2 regions of the Candidatus Pelagibacter sp. PS_34 genome follow, and region 1 is predicted to be linked to the other one. Evidence: riboswitches for the same ligand, from Rfam matches in the RefSeq annotation. Region 1 holds a riboswitch; the other holds the start of a gene.

Region 1 (7,700 bases):
CATGATTTAGGACTTGTTAAGGTCTGATTATGAAAGGTTATAGATTTATTACAAGTGACGACACTTCAGAATTTTGCCATCGTGTAACGGAGGCCATATCCAATGGATGGAAATTGTATGGTGAACCCAAAATGACCTTTGATAAAAAAAGAGGGGTCATGCGTTGTGCTCAAGCAGTTATAAAAAATTCACCTCAGAAAAAGTATTCAAAAAAGATGAAGCTATCATCGATATAAATGGCAGATCAGATATTACCCTTTGTTTATATGCTAGGGATACTCTTATTAGTACTCCCAGCTTTTCTACAATCTAATTCTAAATTAAAGCAGTTTTTAACTAATCTTAGTATTTGGATTGTCATTATTCTCATAATTTTAACTATTATTTATTTTTTCAATTGACAGTTTGAGAGAAAGTTGATTATATTTAGGTGCGCTGATTTAAGTTAAATTGCAGAGCGCGTTATAAATCCTGCTAAAGCGACGCTTCAACCACCGCTTTAGACAGGTGGTTTTTTTTTATCTTTCATAAAATTAAACCGGGCAGTTGAACCATATTGTGCGCCCTGCATTTGCTTAAGCACTAAAAAGGAGAAAAGAGGCCTATGAATATAACCTCTTATTATTTTGTGACCTTTTTTCTCCAAAACAAGAGGAAAAAAAATGAGCACAAATAAATTAAAAGAAAGATTAGATAAAGGACCTGTTATATGCGCAGAAGGTTTTTTATTTGAGATAGAAAGACGTGGCTACATGTCATCAGGGGAATTTGTTCCAATGGTGTCATTAGATCATCCTGAAGTTTTAGAAAATTTACATAGAGAATTTCAACATGCAGGATCTGATGTAGTTGAGGCCTTTACTTATAATGGACACAGAGAAAAAATGCGTGTTATTGGTAAAGAAGAACTTCTTGAACCACTAAATCGTTCAGCATTAAAAATTGCTAAAAAAGTAGCACTAGATACTCCTAAAGGATCAAAACCAAATTTGATGGCAGGTAATATTTCAAATTCAAATATCTGGAAACATAATGATCCACAATCTCAAAAAGAAGTTGAAGGAATGTTTACAGAGATGATTGGTTGGGCCGTTGAAGAAGGTGCTGATATGTTAATTGGTGAAACTTTTTATTATGCTGAAGAAGCTTTTAAAGCTTTAGAAGTTATGAAAAAAACAGGTTTACCAACTGTATTAACCATATCTCCAATGGGTGAAAATAAAATGAGAGATGGAAAATCCGTTGTTGATACCTGTAAAGAGCTAGAGCAATTAGGGGCTGATGTTGTTGGTTTAAATTGTTTTAGAGGACCTGCTACCATGTTTCCTTTTTTAAAAGAAATTAGAAAAGCAGTTAAATGTCATGTTGGAGCTTTACCTATTCCTTATAGAACCAGTGAAGATTACCCAACATTTTTTAATCTACCGGACAGAAGTAATTGTCAGTGTCCATCACCTCATGGAAGAACGTTTCCAACAGCATTGGACCCACACTTTTGTAATAGATATGAAATAGGTAAATTTGCAAAAGATGCTTATGAGCTAGGTATTAATTACCTTGGAGTATGCTGTGGAGCAAACCCAATGTTGATTAGGGAAGTTGCTGAATCTATTGGTTTAACTGTTCCAGCAAGTAAATATCGAGAGAACATGGAAAATCATTTTATGTATGGAAAAAATAAAAGAATTCCAAAACATATGACTGAATATGGAGACAAAGCGTAAATAAATTAAGAAGGGCATTTAACTAAATTGTGCGCCTGACATATGTCGAAGCACTAAAACAGGAGAAAAAAAATGAGTAACAATCTAAAAGAAACAATAAGTAATCTACAGAAGGATTTTACAGCCAACCCAAAAAATGCTGTGGTCCAATATGAAAGCAATTCAATTCTTAAGGAAGGACTTCAATCTGTAGTCACTCTTAGAGAGCATAAATTAGTTGTTGATGAACCCAAAAGTTTTGGTGGTAAAGACGAAGGTCCGAGCCCAGTAGAGTTAATATTAGCAGCGTTAGCAACGTGTCAGGAGATAACCTATAAAGCATTTGCTACAGCAGCGGGTATTAATATTGAGAGTGTTAGTGTTAAATTAAAAGGTGAATTAGATCTTCAGGGTTTTTTAGCTTTAAATAAAAACACTAGACCTGGCTTTCAATCCATCTCTGGTACTGTTGATATTAAATCTTCATCACCAAAAGCTGAAATAGATAAATTGATTGATACGGTAAATACACATTGCCCGGTATTAGATATTTTATCAAAAGGAGTTCCTATTAAATTGTTTCAAAAGGTTTCTTCAAGTTCTAATAATAAAGAGCACATAGAGCAAAGAGTAAGTGCTGCTTAACCAATCTAACTCAAGCCCTATGAAAAATAGGGCTTGAGTCTTTTAAGTTCATTTCAAATCCTAAAAAATTAGAAGTTTGACTAGAATTAAGTATTAATTGCGTGCTAGGGTCTTGTTAATGAAAAATATTTATCATTCTGATATTTATCAATTTAACACCCCAGTTAGTAGTTATTGGGAAGATCATTCAAGTGAAAATTTAAATCTAGATAAACTTAATAAAGATATCAGTTCAGAAATTGTTGTAATAGGTGGAGGGTACACTGGTTTATCCTGTGCAATTAATTTAATAGAAAATCATAATTTAGATGTCATTTTAGTTGAAGCTGGAAAAATAGGTTGGGGGGCTTCATCTCGTAATGCAGGTTTCTGTTCTCTACCGCCAAGTAAGATGTCTTTTAAAAAGATGCAATCTATTTACGGCAATGATGAAACTAAAAAGTTCTTTAAAAACTCTGTTGAAGGTTCAAATTATACAAAAGATATTATACAAGAATATAATATTGATTGTGATGTAACGGGGGATAGTAATTACGTAGTCGCCCATCATCCAAATAAGTTTAAAGATATTCAAGAACAAGCTACAGCTTACAGAGAAGAGTTTGGCATTGAAACTGAGATTTATTCAAAAGAAGACTTTGATAAAATTGGCCATGGTGGCACAGAGCAATTTGGAGCTTTTTCTTATAAACCTGGTTTTGCAATCAATCCTCTTAAATTTGTTAATGGCATTGCAAAATATGCTTTATCTAAACAATTAAAAATCTTCGAGCACACTAAAGTGGATAAAATTGATAAAGAGAATGGTGCTTATATTTTAAGGACGAAAGAAGGATCTATTCGATCAAAAAAAATAGTTGTTGCAACAAATGGGTTCTATCAAGAAGGCTTAATCCCAGAGATGAATTCAAGAATTTTACCAGTAATTTCAAATATTATTGTCACCCAACCCTTAACCGAGCAAGAAATTGACCAACATAATTTTAAAACATTTTCTCCAATAGCTAATACTAAAAATCTTTTATATTATTATCGAAAGTTACCTGACAACCGAATTTTATTTGGCACTAGAGGGGATTTAAGTGGCAGCGATCAATCTAATTTAAATATGTCTAAGAAAATGGAAAAATTCTTAAAAGATATTTTTCCTAAATGGAAAGATATTAATATTGATTATAATTGGCGAGGATTAATTGCTTTATCTCAAAAATTAACTCCTTCTATTGGTAAAATTGATAATGAAGAGATTTATTATGGATTTGGTTATAATGGGGTTGGAGTGAGTGCTGCTCCTTGGACCGGTAAACAATTGTCTAAGTTAGTATTATCAAACAGTAAAGAGTTAGATATTTCAAAAATTTATAAAGGATTACCTAAAAAATTTATCTTCCCCCAGTTAAGAACGTTTTATTTTAGATTAGCGGTATGGTTTTATGCAATTAAAGACAGATTTAATATTAACTAATTCCATTACCTAGACATCTGATTAGAGGTTTCGCAATATTGAGTTATGAAACTCGCTATGAGTGAAGCTGATAAAAAAAATAGCATTTTATATTTATAAATTTATTTTAAATAATATTTGTTAAAGGTAGCTTTTGTTGCTACCTCAAGTTGATTTATTAATCATCACAAACTAAACGATAAGTTTTTATTAAACTTATTTCCGTGAAATTTTTCTTAAATTGCATTATTTGGAAATTATTTTAAAATATAACTAGTTACTTTAATAAAATTCAAAAAAATATGAAAAAAACAGCAATTATGTCATATTGGTTAAGTGCTACAACCAAGTGCACATCTATGGGCTTGGGAAATCAAAAAGGTTGGTTTTCAAATTTAAACCATGCCCCACCCAAAATACAAGTTAAGAAAATATGAAACGACTAAAAAGTTTTTTAACTTGGTTATTTATCTATCTCCTTAGTATTGGAAATCCATACACCTATTCATTTGCCGATATTGCAGCAACAACACTTCCAACTGGTGGAAATGTAATTAGTGGAACCGTAACAATTTCAATCCCAGAAGTTGGAAAGATGGATGTAAATCAAACATCTAATCAAGGAATAGTGAATTGGGATACTTTTAATGTAGGTTCAAGTGCATCAGTACATTTTAATCAACCAACCTCAAGATCAAGTATTTTAAATAATGTATTAAGTGGTCAATCAATCATCAATGGATCTATTTTTTCTAATGGTCGTCTAATTTTAGTTAATCCTACAGGAATTTTAACAGGACCTACGTCTGCAATTAGATCTGAGGGTGCAATTTTATCAACTTTAAATTTAACTAATCAAAATTATTTAAATAATACCTATAACTTTTCAACTAACAATAATTCAACTTTAATAAACGAAGGTAACATAGAGGGTGAGTATGTTGCTTTGCTTTCTCCAATAATTACTAATAAAGGAACTATTAATACAAATGTTGCAACAAGCCTTGCTGCTGGAGATAATCTAAAATTAAGTATAAGTGATAGCAATCTTTTAACGGTATCAGTCAATCCTTCAAAAATAAAATCTTCAATTAACAACGAAGGAATTATTAAATCTCAAAATGGAATTGTGACTTTAAAAACAGATATTGCTCAATCTGTCGTTGATCAAGTAATTAAAATTGAAAATGCCAAAGCAGATGGTTTAATATCAGAGAATGGAATTGTTAAATTAGTTACTAATACTGGAGCAATTACAGCCAAAGATATTAAAATTGATGCAGGTTCAAATGGTGCTTCAACAATTTCAGGTACATTAAATTCTAACTCTGACACTTCAAATAGTGGCTCAGTAGAAGTAACTGCAAAAGAAATTGATATCAATACTGCAACAATATCAGCTGATGGTAAAACAGGGGGAGGAAAAGTTTTAATTGGTGGAGATTGGCAAGGTTCAGGTGATTTACTTCAAGCAACATATCTAAATATTGATTCAAATTCTAAAATCACAGCAAACGCCTTAACAAGTGGATCAGGTGGAATAATTGTAGCATGGTCTGATATAAAAAATTCAAATTCACTCACAACAGTAAGCGGAACATTAGAAGCTAAAGGTATCGATGGCAGTGGTGGTCAAATTGAAACTTCTGGAGCAGATCTTGATATTAATGGAATTAGAGTTAATACCAGTTCTGTTAGCGGAAGTTATGGAAATTGGTTAGTTGATCCAACTGATTTAACAATCGGATCATCAGAAGCCTCTACTTATGCCTCTAACTTAGCAAGTACGGATGTAACGTTAACAGCAGATAACACAATCACTTTAAATAATAATATTTCTTACTCAGGATCTAGAAATTCTACTTTAACATTTGATGCTACAACCACGGTTTTGAATGCAAATATTACATCTTCTAATGGAACTTTATCTATTGATATAAATACAATTTTAGAAATTGGAGCAACCAATACGACATTTACCACAAACGGAGGTAATGTAGATATTAGTGGTGTTATTCGAGCTGTTACTGGAGAAAATAGTAATAATTTTACAATTAATGCTGGCACGGGAAATGTCACTTTTTCATCTAATGTAGTTAAACAAGTAGGTGATTATTCTGCAGGATTTGCTCAAGGTAATTTTACATCAATAAGTGATTTAGATTTTAGTGGTACTTTCTTGAACGCGATTAACATAGCTGGAACAGCAACCACTATAGGTGATGTGACATTTCAAGATGGTCGCGCATCTAATAATACCTCAAATGCAAATGAGTCATTCCAACATGAAATCCAAAATTGGAATTCAAGAAATTATGGCAACACAGGTTTGAATAACATAATGAAGGGTATTAGATGGTCTGGTGGAACGGGACATTCTCCTTATGTCCAATTTACAAATGCTACAGCTGGCCAAAAATATAAGATTCAAGCTTTATTTAAAGAACAAAATTATAATAGATATTTTGATGTCTATGTAGATGGAACAAAAATTGTAGATGATTTTAGACCTTTAGATGCTGGAAGCACCAGTGTTAATCGAGGAAGATATTTGACCTATCAATTTGAGGCAGCGTCAACAAATGTAATGTTTAGATTATCAGGAAGAACTGCTGAAAATAGTGGAGGGAGATTACATGGCAATGACGTTAATCCAATTTTGAATGCGATATCAATTGAAGCAGTAGATGCAGGTGCCGCAATAAACAATTTATCTATAACTGCAAATCAGTTTAGCGCTCAAGCTATAGAAGTTGGTGGAGATTTGACAGTAACAAACTCTGGTGGCTCAACTATTTCAGGAGTGATTAGTGGAGATACTGCTTTAGTTAAAGCTGGAACTTCAAGATTAACCACTTCAGCAAATAATACCTATACAGGAGGCACAACAGTTAGCGCTGGTACATTATTTGGTGGTGCCGCAAGTAGATCAAATAATGTTTTTGGAACAGGATCAATCTCAGTTGCAAGTGGTGCAACGCTTTGGATTGATCGAAGTGATGATGGCGCTTTAACTAATGCACTAACTTTAAATGGCGGAACACTTCGTGGAACAAATGGTTTTGGTCAGTATTGGGATGGAAATATTACTTTAGGAGCACACTCAACTATCAAAGCTGATAATAATTTAATTATTGATGGAGTAATTAGTGGAAGCAGTAAAAATTTAACTAAAACTGGAAATGGTAATTTACTTTTAAGAGGAAATAATACTTACACAGGCAGCACTACTATTTCGGCAGGGACACTTACATTAAGTGGCTCAGGAAATTTAGGCGCTGGTTCATATGCTGGAGCAATTGCAAATAGTGGAGTTTTTAAATTTGATACAAGTGCAAATTTAATTTCAACTGGTGTAATTTCAGGATCTGGAAATGTTTTAGTTACTGGAACAGGAACCTATGAACCAAAAGCTACCAATACCTATACAGGTGGAACGGTAATTGATGGTGGAATTATTGCAGCATTCACTGACAGAAACTGGGGAGCATTACCAGGATCAGTAGACCCAGATAACATTATTTTAAAAAACGGTGGTAAAGCAATCTTTGGAAGTAAAAATAGCTCTAACACTGCGGGCCATACATACTGGTCAGCTAATCGAGGTATTAATCTACCAACCTCAGGTCAGCAATTTATTGAAACGGGCTCAGGTGGAAGCGGCGCCGCACACATTCAAGGAGTTGTAAATGGCATCGGTGGAATAACTTTTACAAGATCAGGTTCAAAAACAATAAGATTTTATGGAGAGAATACCTATACCGGAGATACAAAATTTAATTTTACTTCAGGAAGTAATAACAATATTGAAATAACACCAAAAGCTTTCCAAAACAGTACAGTTTATTTATCACCAACAAGGACAAACGTTGGTAGAGGTTTTAGCAGAACAAGTGGAAGTGGAAATA
Region 2 (7,700 bases), 130 kb from region 1:
TAAAAAAATACTACAAGAGATTTATGATTTTACCTTCAGACAAGTTGAATTAAGCATCAGGGAAATTGGTTACGGTGACCAGTCAATTAATAAAAAAATGAAAGATTACTTAAACTTATTCTATGGAATGATCGACAAAATTCACAGTTGGGATGAATTGGATATAGAATCTAGAAACTCTATTTTGGTAAATTTTTTAGATAATTCATCTAATATTGAGTATTTGGTTAAATATTTTGAAAATTATAGGTTAAATTTAAGAAATAATACTTTAAATTCTTATATAAAAGGTGTAGTTAAGCATTAATTTTATTATGGCTGTACCTAAACGAAAACAATCACCGTCAAGAACTGGAATGAGAAGAGCTCAGAATATGAAGTTCAAATCTACCAATATTGTTGAGGACAAGAAATCTGGAGAATACAGATTGCCTCATCACTTAGATCTAAAAACAGGCATGTATAGAGGTAGACAAGTTTTAGATCCTAAGGAATAAAAGTCCAAAATTAAATGAGCAAAATAATAAAAATTGCAGTTGATGCAATGGGTGGAGATAACTCACCAAAAAAAATTATTGATGGCATTAATCATCATTATAAAAGTAACGCTAATACTTTTTATCAAATTTTTGGTGATAAGGAAAAAATCCAAAATTATTTAAATGATCAATTACCCACATCTTCATTTGAAATAATTCACACTAAAGATTTGGTTAAAGGAACTGATAGTCCTTTAGAAGGAGCTAAAAGAGGAAAAAACACTAGTATGTGGTTAGCCATACAAAGTGTTAAAGAAAAAAAATCTGACATAGTTATTTCTGCCGGTAACACTGGAGCATTACTTGTTATTTCAAAACTTAATCTAAAGATGATTGAAAACATTGATAAACCAGCTCTTTCTGCTTTATGGCCAAATAAAAAGAACATGAGTGTTGTGCTAGATTTGGGAGCTAATATCGAATGTAGTCCAAAAAATTTAATTGATTTTTCTATAATGGGATCTTCGTTATTTAAATCCTTATATCCAGATGATACAGCTAAAGTTGCTTTATTAAATATAGGGTCTGAAGAAATTAAAGGTAATGAGACTATCAAAGAAACTTACCAACAATTAAATCAAAGAAATAACAATGACTTTGAGTTTAAGGGTTATATAGAAGGTAATCAGTTAATGAATGGCGATGTGAATGTTATCGTTGCAGATGGATTTACTGGAAATATTGCTTTGAAGACAGCTGAGGGTACTGCAAATTTTATTACCAGTGAATTAAAGAAAGCCATGACAGGTAATCTTATTGGTAAAATTTCATCTTTACTAAATATTTCAAATTTAAAAAAATTTAAAGAAAGATTAGATCCAAGACTTTATAATGGTGCAATTTTCATAGGTTTAGATTCTCCTGTTATTAAAAGCCATGGTGGAACAGATTATATAGGCTTTTCAAACTCATTAAGTGTTTGCACTAGAATTGTAACTGGTAATTTAATAGAAAAGATAAGAAACAACATAAGTTAATGCAAAGAACTAACTTAACAAAAAAAGATCTTATAAATTCAATTTATATGCAAATTGGTTTTTCAAAAAATATATCTGAAAATTTGATTGATGATTTTCTAATCACAATAGTAGACAATTTAAAAATAGAAAAAAAATTAAAGCTCTCTAAATTTGGTACTTTTTCTATAAGGGCAAAAAAAAGTAGAATTGGACGAAATCCCAAAACAAAAGAACAAACAACTATATCTAATAGAGATGTTGTTTTATTTAAAGCTTCTAAGGAATTTAAAGATTTGGTAAATTCTAAGAATGATTTATAAAAATAATGATGCTTATAAGTCAATAGGTGAGGTTGCTAAAATTCTTGGTCTTGTAAACAAAAAAAAAGGAACCTTGAATACTCATACTATTCGATTTTGGGAGAAGGAATTTAAGCAAATTAAGCCAAAAATTTTACATGGTAATAGAAGATATTATAATAATGATACTATTGAGGTTTTAAAAAAAGTTAAATATCTACTCAAAGATCAAGGAATGACAATTATTGGTGTTAAAAAAGTTCTTAATTCTGATAAATCATTAAAACTTGACGAATTACCAAATAATTCTATAAATGCTGATTATAATTTAAAAAATAAACTTAAGAAGATTTCGGATTTAATAAAAAAGATAAAAAGTTTAAAATAAAATGGCAAAAAAAACGCACGTTAAAGTTAGATTAGTACCTGAGGCTAAACCTGATAGTCCTTTTTTTTATTATGTTAAAAAACCTGCAGGTGGTGAAAAAGCTAAAGTTAAATTGTCTGCAAAGAAATATAACCCTTCTACAAGAAAACATGAAATGTTTGTGGAAAAAAAATTACCTCCACACAGTAAATAGTATTATTTTTTTCTAAAATTTCTTTTTTCGTAATCAATAAAAGACCAAATCATATTTTTCCAAATTCTATTAGTGATTTTTGGGTCAATATTAGTTTGTATTGATTTTTTTTTAATTTTTTTAAGTATAAAATTGATTCTTTTTTGATCAATTATTTCTTTTTTATGTATTTTTACTTTTAGCACTTCATTGACTAGAGAAGATCTTTTTTTGATTAATTTAAGTAAATCATTATCAAGTTTATCAAGCTTAATTCTAATCTGATTTAGTTTTTTTTTATTTGTAGGCGACATTTATTCAATTGGTTATTAAGATAATTATTATAAGTATAATTTATGTTTGTAAATAGCGACAACTATATAAAATATTTGAAATTGTGGTTAATAACTTTATTTTCATTAATTGTTCTTATGGTAGCTGTCGGTGGTCTTACTAGACTAACAGACTCTGGTTTATCAATCACAGCCTGGGAGCTCTTTACTGGAATACTCCCACCTATGAATATTAATGAGTGGAATTTTTATTTCTCAGAGTACAAAAAAATTCCTGAATATAAAAATATTAACTACGGCATGTCCTTAGATGAATTTAAAGTGATTTTTTATTGGGAGTATGCTCATAGATTGTTAGCAAGATTTGTAGGTTTGTTTACTTTAGTGCCTTTGCTTTTCTTCACTCTTTATTTTAAAAAAACTCTGCATTATTCTAATAAATATTATTGGATTTTTTTTCTTGTGTGTCTTCAGGGGTTCATTGGTTGGTATATGGTATCTAGCGGATTAATTGAAAATAATGACGTTAGTCACTTTAGACTTAGCATTCATTTATCTTTGGCTTTATTTATTTTATGTTTAATTTTTTGGTATATTTTAGATATTCATAAAATTAAGAAATTTGAAAATAAAATTCCAAATTTATTTTTATTATTTATACTTAAATTGATAGTTTTGCAGATTGTATTGGGTGCTTTTTTATCAGGTTTAGATGGTGGTCTTATCTATAATTCATGGCCTGATATGAATGGTAGTTTTTTTCCAAATGATGTTAGTTATGGTGATTTAATTAGTACTCAATTATTTAACAACCCATCAATTATTCAATTTTTGCATAGATCAACTGCATATTTGCTTTTATTTTTTATAATCATTTTAAATTTTATCTATTTTAAAAAACAATATGATTTTAAATATGTATTATTTTTTGATGTTGCTATCTTGTTTCAAATTTTTTTAGGAATTATAACTTTGATTTCTGGTGTAGAGATTACATACGCTTCACTACACCAGCTAGGTTCAATATTAGTTTTGAGTTCTTATTTTTTGATATTATATAAAAACTCTAACTAACTGCTTTCAAATTCCCTTTAGAAGATTTATTTAAAGCTTGGTCTAAATCCTCAATAATGTCATCTATATGCTCAATACCAATACATAATCTTACGTATCCAGGAGTTACACCTGAGGCTAACAATTCTTTTTCTGTTAACTGACTATGAGTTGTTGTTGCAGGATGAATTGCTAAACTTCTTGCGTCTCCAATATTTGCAACATGATAAAACATTTTTAAAGACTCGATAAATCTCTTACCTGCTTCAATACCACCTTTGAGCTCAATACCAACTAAACCACCATTTCCTTCATTAAGGTATTTTTTAGCACGATCAGCAATTTTACCTTCATGTTCTGTTGGATAGATTACTCTTGTTACTTCTTTATTTTTCTTTAAATAGTCAACAACTTTTGATGCATTTGAGCAGTGTTGTTTCATTCTAAGAGCAACTGTTTCAAGCCCTTGAATAATTCCAAATGCATTGTCAGGTGATAGGGCAGAACCAAGATCTCTTAGTAATGTAACCCGCGCTCTTACTGCAAAAGAAACATTAGCCCCAGTTAATTCTGGAACCACTTTTCCCCATATAGCTCCACCGTAACTTGCGTCCGGTTCGTTAAATAAAGGTTGTCTTTTGGGATCAGCTGTCCAATCAAAATTACCTCCATCAACTAAAGCTCCACCTACAACTGTACCGTGACCACCTATATATTTTGTTAATGAATAAACTACTACTGCAGCACCATGTTCTAAAGGTTTGCAAATTACAGGGGCAGCTGTGTTGTCCATTATTAATGGTATATTGTATTTTTTACCAATATCAGAAACTTCTTTAATTGGAAAAACTCTCAAATAAGGATTTGGTAAAGTCTCACCATAAAAAGCTCTAGTTTTATCATCAACAGCTTTTTCAAAGTTTTTTGGGTCAGAAGGGTCTGCATATCTAACTTCAATACCAAGTTTACTTAATGTATGCGTGAATAACGAAATAGTACCTCCATATAAATCCGTAGAGCTGACTATATTATCTCCGGCTTGTGCAACGTTTAAAATTGCAAAAGTTGATGCGGTTTGTCCAGATGCTACTGTTAAACAGGCTAATCCTCCTTCTAATGAAGCAACTCTTTTTTCAAGAGCATCATTTGTTGGATTCATTATTCTTGTATAAATATTTCCAAATTCCTTAAGAGCAAACAAATTCGCAGCATGTTCAGTACTATCAAATTGATACGATGTTGTTCTATAAATTGGAACTGCTACTGCTTTGGTTGTTGGATCATTTCTATAATCACCACCATGTATAGCTATAGTCTCAGGGTTTTGTCTTTTTGTACTCATCTTAATACTCCTTTTTTAGTACTTTTGCTTTATGCAAGGCGTACAATACAGTTCAAATGCGCCTACCGATAATGTGGGTAAAAAATCCTTTTTAGCAATAACTAGCCTGCAATAGGAACAAATCGGCTATATAAAAATATCATTTAAGCAAGATATTGCAAGGGAAATATAAAATTGACATTATATCTAATAATAGTATTAATCCTCGCACAATGACAAAATTTCTAAAAAGTGGTGATTTAAACAGTAACTGGTTTGAGATTGATGCTAAAAATGCTGTAGTTGGCAGATTAGCTTCTATTATCGCTATGATTGTTAGAGGAAAAAATAAAACAACTTTTACACCTCATATGGATGATGGTGATTTTGTTGTTGTTAAAAATGTTGAACAAGCAAAGTTCACTGGAAAAAAATTTAAAGATAAAAAATATTATAGACATACTGGTCACCCAGGTGGAATTAAAGAAATTACTCCTGAAAAGTTATTAGAAAAAAATAAACCTGGAGAGACATTAAAATTAGCTATTAAAAGAATGTTACCTGGTGGAGTTCTAGGAAGAAAACAATTAACTAAAGTAAAAATTTATGCTGGTGAAGAACACCCTCATGCGGCACAAAACCCAAAACTTTTAGACTTAGGTAAATTAAACAGTAAAAATTTAATAAGAAATTAATATGGAAACAGCAGCTTCACCAAATAAAGTGTCTACAAAAAAACCTAAAATTAAATTAGATTTTAAAGATAGTAAATACGCAACTGGTAGAAGAAAAAAATCTATTGCAAAAATTTGGGTGAAAAAGGGTACTGGCAAAATTTACGTTAATGGCAGAACTATGGATGAGTACTTCACTAGCGGAAGTCACAAAATGCAAATCACAAGACCATTTGAGATTATAAACCAAGCAACTGATTATGATGTAAGATGTAGTGTAGCAGGTGGTGGACATACTGGTCAAGCTGGTGCAATGGTTCATGGTATTGCTAAAGCATTAATCTTATTTGATTCAGAGAATAGAGCAGTACTTAAGACAGAAAAGCTTAATACTAGAGACTCTAGATCGGTTGAAAGAAAAAAACCTGGTCGTAGAAAAGCAAGAAGAAGCTTCCAATTCTCGAAAAGATAATTCTTTTTTAACTCTAAACTGTTATAATAAAAAAATGCCTAAGCTTAATGTTTTAGTTGCTGGATCAACTGGTTATATTGGTGTTCAATTAATTAAATTATTAGTTAAACACAGCAATGTTAACATTAAATATCTTTGTGGTAATACGTCTGTTGGAAAAAATATCTCTAGTTATGAAAAATCATTAAGTTCAAAAAAATTACCTAAAATTATTAGATACAATAAAGAACTTTTAAAAAACATAGACCTTGTTTTTACAGCTCTACCTAATGGTGAAGCACAAGATATTTCAAATGATTTATTAAAGCATAATGTATTAATTGATTTAGCTGCAGACTTTAGACTTAATAAAGCATCAGATTATCTAAAATGGTACAAACAAAAACACAGATCTATCAAAAATATTAAAAAGTCAATTTATTCATTACCAGAAATCAATGGTGGTAAAGTAAAGAAATTTAATATTATTGGATGTCCAGGTTGCTACCCAACATCAATACTTTTACCACTTATTCCTTTAGTTAAAAAAAATTTAATAAAAACAGATAATGTTATTATAGATTCAAAATCTGGTTACTCTGGTGCTGGGAGAGGTGTACATAAAAAATATAAGGATAAAAATCTTTATGAATCCTTAACTGCTTATGGTGTAGGTTTCCATAGACATAACTCTGAAATTCAACAAGAAATTGAAAACCACACTACAAATAAATTTTCTTTTACATTCACACCCCATTTAACGCCAATGTTTAGAGGGATACTTAGTACTATTTACGTAAACCTTAGCAAAAGTGTAAGTATTAAAAATTTAGAAAATACTTTAAAGAGTCAATATTCAAAAAACAGATTCGTTAAAATTTTAAAAACAAATTCATTGTTAAGTACAAATGACGTAATTAACACAAATAATTGCTCTATAGTAATTTGTAAAACTAAGTATAAAAATAGAGTTATTATTTTATCTGTTATTGATAATTTAATTAAAGGTGGGGCAGGTCAAGCAATACAAAATATGAATATCAAATTTGGTTTTAATGAAACAAAAGGATTAATTTGAAATACTTATTTTTATCTTTAATTGTATTTTTAACTTCGTGCACATTAAACAAAGAGTCTATTAATTGGAATGGAGATTCTATTAAAAAGTCTAATGATGACAAAAAACTTTCTCAGATATTAAAAAAAACTGGTGATTACAAATCTATGACTTTTGATGAATTTAACCTCTTTCTTAAAGATTATTCAAAAAATGCAGAATACCCAGATATTAACCAATAGATGAAAAATATAATCAATATTGCTGTAGTTGGTCTAGGACAAGTTGGCATTTATTTGTTAAATGAACTTAACACTAAAAAAAAAGATATTGAACTTAAGACAGGTAAAAAGATTAAAGTAGTAGCTGTTTCAGCAAGAAGCATTTCTAAAAAAAGAAGATTTAAAGTTAATAAGAAAATATTTTTTAAAAACCCATTAGAAATTTTTAATAAGACCAAAGTAGATATTTTATTTGAAGCTATAGGTATGTCA

What was found. Region 1 has a riboswitch for S-adenosylmethionine ahead of AC5SL3_RS02325 (OsmC family protein). Riboswitches for the same ligand answer to the same signal wherever they lie in the genome.
Region 2: another riboswitch for S-adenosylmethionine. It lies ahead of AC5SL3_RS03080 (O-acetylhomoserine aminocarboxypropyltransferase/cysteine synthase family protein); the one in region 1 lies ahead of AC5SL3_RS02325 (OsmC family protein).

The regions. Positions count from the first base shown of each region.
Region 1 is NZ_CM182068.1:437,692-445,391, forward strand. Features, by position in the region: gene AC5SL3_RS02315 (DUF1737 domain-containing protein) at 30-236, shown strand; SAM riboswitch class V at 532-596, shown strand; gene AC5SL3_RS02320 (homocysteine S-methyltransferase family protein) at 663-1,724, shown strand; SAM riboswitch class V at 1,728-1,792, shown strand; gene AC5SL3_RS02325 (OsmC family protein) at 1,797-2,348, shown strand; gene AC5SL3_RS02330 (NAD(P)/FAD-dependent oxidoreductase) at 2,467-3,813, shown strand; gene AC5SL3_RS02335 (beta strand repeat-containing protein) at 4,226-7,700, shown strand, end outside.
Region 2 is NZ_CM182068.1:570,686-578,385, forward strand. Features, by position in the region: gene AC5SL3_RS03040 (ubiquinol-cytochrome C chaperone family protein) at 1-307, shown strand, start outside; gene rpmF (50S ribosomal protein L32) at 315-497, shown strand; gene plsX (phosphate acyltransferase PlsX) at 512-1,516, shown strand; gene AC5SL3_RS03055 (integration host factor subunit alpha) at 1,516-1,818, shown strand; gene AC5SL3_RS03060 (MerR family transcriptional regulator) at 1,808-2,185, shown strand; gene AC5SL3_RS03065 (50S ribosomal protein L33) at 2,187-2,378, shown strand; gene AC5SL3_RS03070 (chorismate mutase) at 2,381-2,671, opposite strand; gene AC5SL3_RS03075 (COX15/CtaA family protein) at 2,747-3,724, shown strand; gene AC5SL3_RS03080 (O-acetylhomoserine aminocarboxypropyltransferase/cysteine synthase family protein) at 3,717-5,045, opposite strand; SAM riboswitch class V at 5,050-5,118, opposite strand; gene rplM (50S ribosomal protein L13) at 5,258-5,719, shown strand; gene rpsI (30S ribosomal protein S9) at 5,721-6,170, shown strand; gene argC (N-acetyl-gamma-glutamyl-phosphate reductase) at 6,205-7,227, shown strand; gene AC5SL3_RS03100 (hypothetical protein) at 7,224-7,448, shown strand; gene AC5SL3_RS03105 (homoserine dehydrogenase) at 7,449-7,700, shown strand, end outside.